DNA from 2 places in the Corynebacterium nuruki S6-4 genome. Region 1 is predicted to be linked to the other one. Evidence: predicted binding sites of a transcription regulator. Region 1 holds the regulator's gene; the other holds the start of a gene.
What was found. Region 1 encodes LexA, which represses DNA repair genes until DNA is damaged. Its sites were predicted from a motif close to CGAACANNTGTTCG; they were not measured.

Region 2: FSW06_RS05560 (HNH endonuclease signature motif containing protein) is a predicted target of LexA. The motif match lies at 1,644-1,657, and genes of this name have one in related genera.

The regions. Positions count from the first base shown of each region.
Region 1 is NZ_CP042429.1:455,714-458,997, reverse strand. It holds gene FSW06_RS02045 (LysM peptidoglycan-binding domain-containing protein) at 1-425, opposite strand, end outside; gene lexA (transcriptional repressor LexA) at 721-1,497, shown strand; gene ptsP (phosphoenolpyruvate--protein phosphotransferase) at 1,873-3,284, opposite strand, start outside.
Region 2 is NZ_CP042429.1:1,251,511-1,254,794, reverse strand. It holds gene FSW06_RS05570 (muconate/chloromuconate family cycloisomerase) at 72-1,202, shown strand; gene catC (muconolactone Delta-isomerase) at 1,266-1,559, shown strand; gene FSW06_RS05560 (HNH endonuclease signature motif containing protein) at 1,736-3,284, shown strand, end outside.

The sequences.
Region 1 (3,284 bases):
CCGGGGGCTGTCCCGTCGTCCACCGTCGCCGCGGCGACCGCCGGTTCCGGCCCCTGTCCGGCATCCCCGTCCAGGGACCCGGTGAGGACCGGCACCCCGCACGCGAGCAGGAGCGCGGTGGCGAAGGACAGCAGCACGCCGCCGGGCGACTGTGCGACGGACCAGATCCGCCGGCGCAGTGCGACGGCCCGTCCCCCGACGTCGAACGGGCGTTCCTGCCGGGTGGTCCGCATCCGGAGCCGGGCCCGCGCCGCGGGGGTCGGACGGACCGCCTCACCGCATCCCGCGGTGTTCGAACTCCCCGTACCGGTGTCCGCATCCCGGTACCGCCGCACCCGGCCGGTGCCGTGGATCCGGGCCGACGGGGTCACGGGGCGGTCACGGTAGTCGGTCAACCGGACCGGATAGACAACTGGTGCAGCCATGGTGGCAATCTCCTTCTGCTCGGTGCGTCCGCACTGACGGTGCAGCGCCGATGCCGGTCATCAGACCACCGGCACCGGACACCGGACCGTCAGCGGCCATCGAACATGGAACCTCTGTTCGAAATGACGCCGTCGAACGCGAAGGTAGCACACCCGTTCGAGACTGTCCACAGCCCGCGGGAATATTTCGAACATCTTGGTGGGAAAACCGCTCGCCGTCCTGTAGGGTCAGAGGGGACTACCCGGCGCCGGCGGCGACGGGCCACAGATTGACCCAGTCCAGGAGTGAGGGATCATGGCAGACACACAGCAGCCGACGGGGACACCCACGGGCGGACGCAAGCGGGGCAGGCCGAAGGGGTCACTGTCCGCCAAGGGGACCCACGACGATCCGCAGGGGCGGGAGAAGCTCTCCGACCGGCAGCGACGGATCCTCGAGGTCATCAAGGACGCGATCCGGTTCAGCGGCTACCCGCCCAGCATCCGCGAGATCTGCGACGCGGTCGGCCTGAACTCGACCTCCTCGGTCTCCTACCACCTCAAGGAACTTGAGCGGAAGGGCTACCTCCGTCGTGAGGACAACAAGCCCCGTGCCGTGGACATCCGGTCCTTCGACGGCAGTCCGGAGGACATCTCGTCCGCTCCCCGACCGGGCCGTAAACCGATGTCCGCCGCGGCCGTCGACGACTCAATGCCGACCCCGGCCTACGTCCCCGTCGTCGGCCAGATCGCCGCCGGCGCCCCGATCCTCGCCGAGGAGCATGTCGAGGCCCACTTCCCCCTGCCGCAGGAGCTCGTCGGCGGTGGCGAGCTCTTCCTCCTCCAGGTCGTCGGCAACTCCATGCAGGATGCCGGCATCTACAACGGTGACTGGGTGGTGGTCCGGTCCCAGAACACCGCCGAGCTCGGCGAGTTCGTGGCCGCCATGATCGACGGCGAAGCCACGGTCAAGGAGTTCCAGCGGGACGCCGGCCACGCCTGGCTCATCCCCCACAATGCACTGTACGAGCCGATCCGCGGCGACGACGCCGAGATCCTCGGCCGGGTCGTCGCCGTGCTCCGCAAGATCTAGGTGGCCGTCCCGGGGATGTCGTGGCACCCGGTCGCGACCACCGGGATGACGCGGGAAAGGACCCCCGGGCCCGACCCTGAGCCCGACCCTGATCCCGGCTTCGAACCCGATGTCCGCGGAACGAACCGACAGGTTCATGTCCGCGGAACGAACCGACGGGTCGAGTTTCCTGCCCCAGGACAGCACCTGGGCTCGCGAACCCGACCGGGCCAGGATGCGACCGACCCCTGGGTTCTCAAAACCGACACCGGCGACGTCCGCAACCGCCCCTGGACGTGCGGGTCGAGCGCAGGAGCGCAGGGTCGCAGGATCACAAGGCCACGGAAGTACCGGGCCCAGCAGTACCGGGGGCCACAGGGACCCAGCGGGCGGAAGCTAGAGACCGATGACCGCGGCGGCCGCGATCCGGGCCTCCTCCGCGCCGTCGGCGTCGAGTGCGGCGGCGGCCATGTCGCGGCATGTGACGAAATCGACCTCACCGAGCTGGGTACCGACCGCTGCGAGTGCGGGCGTCGCCGCCGACAGGGACGTCACCCCGAGACCGGTGAGTACACAGGCCAGCAGCGGGTCCGCGGCAGCCTCGCCGCACACGCCCACCGCGGTCTTCGCCGCGGAACCCGCCCGGCAGGTGGTGTGCACCAGCCGCAGCACAGCCGGCTGCCACGGATCCGTGAGATAGGCCAGCGACGCCGACAGCCGGTCCGCCGCCATCGTGTACTGGGTCAGGTCATTGGTCCCGATCGAGACGAAATCCAGGTGGCGCATCATCTTCTCCGCCAGCAGCGCCGCCGCCGGCACCTCGATCATCGCGCCGGCGGTGAGCCCCCGGGCATGGCACAGCTCGGCGAACCACGCCGCCTCATGCACCGTCGCCACCATCGGTGCCATCACCCACGCCTGCGCGTCCGGGCCACGGCGCTCCGTCTGCGACAGGGCCAGAGCGATACCGTCCAACTGACGTTCCAGCAGCTCCTGATTCCCCCGGGCGATCCGCAGTCCACGGACACCGAGGGCCGGGTTCTCCTCGTCCTCGGCGTTGACGAACGGCACCGGCTTGTCCGACCCGGCGTCGAGGGTGCGGACCACCACCTTCCCCTCCGGGAACGCGGCGAACACCTCCGCATACCGCGCCGCCTGGTCCTCCACCGAGGGTTCACTCGTCTCACTGAGGAAGCACAGCTCGGTGCGGAACAGGCCGACCCCCTCCGCCACGGAGGCGGCGGCCTGCCGTGCCGTCGCGCCGTCCTGCACATTCGCCAGCAACTGAACCCGGTGACCGTCAGCGGTCGCACAGGGACCGGTCCAGCTGCTGATCCGCGCCGCCCGGTCCGCCGCCTCGGCGACCCGGCGCTGTGCCTCATCCGCCGGCACACCGGTCTCCACCGTGCCGGCCGACGCGTCGACGAGTACGGGGGTGTCCGCCGGGATGGCCCGCAGATCCGCGCCGACCGCGACCACGCACGGGATGTTGAGCTGTCGGGCGATGATGGCGGTGTGGCTCGTCGCCCCGCCCTTCTCGGTGACGACCGCCACGATCAGGGACGGGTCGAGGGTGGCGGTGTCCGCCGGTGCGAGATCGTCGGCGAACAGCACATGCGGGGCGTCGACCACCGGGACGCCCGGCTCCGGCTCACCGTGCAGTTCGGCGATCACCCGGTCCCGCACGTCCCGCAGGTCGGTCACCCGGTCCGCCATCACCCCGCCCGCCTTGACGAACATGGCGACGAAGTCGTCGGTGGCCTGCCGGACCGCATAGTCGGCGGCCTGTCCCCCGGCGACCGACTTCT
Region 2 (3,284 bases), 800 kb from region 1:
CCGGACGGTGCGGGGCTCTGCCCGTCTCTGCTCCCTGCTATCCCTGCTATCCCTGCTACGAAAGGATCCGTGTGCCTGCCGCACCCGACCTCACCATCGAACGGGTCGACACCCGCATTCTCGACGTCCCGCTGATCCGCCCCCACGGTTTCGCCACGATGACCGCCACCGCCCAACCGATCCTCCTGGTCTCCGTGCATCTCGCCGGTGGGGTGGTCGGTTACGGTGAGGGCGTCGTCCCCGGCGGACCGTGGTGGGGCGGTGAATCCGTGGAGACGATGAAGGTCATCGTCGACCGCTATCTCGCCCCCGTGATGGTGGGCCGGGAGGTGTCCGACCTCGCCGGAATTCTCGTGGACTTCGGGAAGGTCGTCGCCAACGACCGCTTCGCCAAGGCGTCCTGCGACGTCGCCATGCATGACGCCTGGGCCCGTGCGCTCGGCATCCCGGTCCGCGACCTGCTCGGCGGCGCCGCGCGCGACAGTATCGAGGTCACCTGGGCGCTCGGCGTGCTGCCGCTGGAGAAGGCGGTGCCGGAGATCGAGGAGCGCATCGCCGAGTTCGGCCACCGCTCCTTCAAGCTGAAGATGGGGTCCGGGGATCCGACGGTGGACACCGGCAGGATCGTGCAGCTCGCCGGCGAACTCGACGGGCGGGTCGGCCTGCGGATCGACGTCAACGCCCGGTGGGACCGGATGACCGCGCTGCGGCACCTGCCGGCCCTGGCGGAGGCGGGGATCGAGCTTTTCGAGCAGCCGACGCCCGCCGATGATCTGGCGACGCTGCGGGAGATCACCCGCCGGACCGGGGTTCCCGTCATGGCGGACGAGTCGGTGTGCTCGCCGTCGGATGCCCTGGCGGTGGTCCGTGAGGAAGCCGCCGACGTCATCGCCCTGAAGACGACGAAGCTCGGTGGTCTGCGCGAATCGGTGAAGACCGCGGCCGTGGCAGAGGCCGCCGGTCTGGCCTGCCACGGGGCGACGAGCCTCGAGGGCCCCTTCGGGACCGCGGCATCGCTGCACTTCGCCTGTGCCACTCCGGCGGTGAACTTCGGCTCGGAGCTGTTCGGCCCGATGCTGCTCAAGGAGAGCTACACCACCACTGACCTGGTGTACGCGGACGGCCGGGTGACGCTGCCGGAGGGGCCCGGGCTCGGCCTGGAGCCGGACGCCGCGGCGGTCTCGCGTTTCACCCGCGACTGATACCGGGGCCTTCCGACGCCCTGTGCAGTTCAATCACAGTGACAGAAAGGACAGGAACTTACAATGCTTTTTCTTGCTCGGATGGACGTCCATTTTCCGGACAGTCTGACCTCCGACCAGGTCGCCGATTTCCAGACCCGGGAGAAGGCGTACTCTGCCGACCTCCAGCAACGGGGTGCGATGAAGGCGATCTGGCGGGTTGTGGGGGAGTATGCCAACTACTCGGTCTTCGATGTCGACGACCACGACGAACTCCATGCGATCCTGCAGGGCTTCCCGATGTTCGCGTACATGGACGTCTCTATCACTGCGCTGGCGAAGCACCCCAATGCCCTGGAGTACTACCTGCGGGGATAGAGGCGCGGGGCGGCGGCCGTCGATGACGGTCGCCTGATCGTGGTCTGGCGGCCATCTGTTGCAGCCATGTGTTCGATCTTATTTCGAACAGGTGGTTGACTCTGTCCGGCAGGCGGGGTACTGTGTGACGTAGAGCACATCAGGAGAGGTCAGGCGGGGATCACCGGGAGGGGACCATGACCACCACACCACCCACCGACGACAACCACGGCAACCACGGCAACAGCAGCGACAAGCGCGGCGGCGAGAGCGGCAGGACCAGCCGGCTCGACGGCGGGGACCATCCCCGCGGTGGTCGGCATATCCCGCACGGTACTGAACCGACCAGCGGAGAGACCTACAACAGTCTGTCGCAGAAGTTGGCCGGGCCGGTGAACACCGCCGAACTCACCCTCGTCGCCTTCCTCACCACCGTTGGCGCCGACGCCCGCCTGTCGGCCGCCCAGGCCGTCCGCCGCCGCGGCCACCGCGAAGCCGTCTGCTACGCCCACGCCGCGGATCTGGCGGTGCGGATGCCGGCCCTGTTCGACCGTATGCGCACCGACTCCCGCTACAGTGTCGAACACCTCGAGATCATCTGGACCCGCATCAACCGGCACGCCCGCGCCCTCGCCGCCGCCGGGCAGCAGCTGCCCGCCACCGTCGACGAGGCGGTCGCCACCAGGCTCGGGGTGCAGATCACCCCGGACGGGACGGTGTGGTCGGTGCCGGCTCTCGGCGACGCCACCGACGGGATCCTCACCGACATCGCGCCGGTGCCGGTCGCCGACACCGAGGAGACCGAGCGCAAGACGGTGGGGCTGACGCGGCGGGGTACCCGGTTCACTCTGGAGTGCGGGGACCGGTCGGTCGCCGACGGACTGTGGGAACCGTTGTCCGCTGCGGCGCTGGAGGTGCGTAAGGAGCTCCTGGTTGAGCAGGAGACCCTCCGGGCGCAGCAGCAACGCCAGGCGCAGCCGGAGTCGGCGGAGTTGGTGGCGGCCCGCCGGATCGTCGACAACATCATCAACCCGGCCGGCGGCCCTGCCGACAACCCTGCCGACACCGGTGTGCCGGAGGAGGAGCCGGTGGCGACGTTGGCGGAGCCGTTGCCGGCGCCGGGGATGATCCGGTGCCGGGGTGAGGCGATGCTGAAGATCCTGGGTGGTCACCGCGACCAGTTGAAGGTCGTCGTCAACGTCTACACACCCCGCACCGACGGAACCGACGGCCCCGGCGGCAACGGTGGCCCCGACGGACCCACTGGCCCAGACGGCCCCGACGGTGGGGACACCGGCCCCACCGGCCCGGACAACGGCGACGGTGGAGACACCAACCCTGCCGGTGACGCTTCCGCCGCCGGCCCGGCCGGCCCGGGGACGGGTCCGGAGACTCCGGACCCTGCCCCACAGGCCGGTCCGACCGCCCCCACCGGCCCCGCCTGTGGTCCCGGGTTCGTCATCGGCACCGGCTGGGTGTCCCCGACGACCACCGCCACCCTGATCAACACCGCCGACCTGGTCCGCGACCTGCCCGACATCAAGGATCTCACCGACACCGGCTGCTACCGGTTCACCACCCTGCACCGGGCCACCGCGGTGGGCCGCGACGCCCGCTGCCGGTTCCCCGGCTGCCGGGTGCCGGCCGACCGGTGCGAACTCGACCACATCGTCAACTCACCGTTCACCGACCCGGACAGTGACGGGCCGACGAGTATCCGCAACTGCGCATGCCTGTGCCGGACCC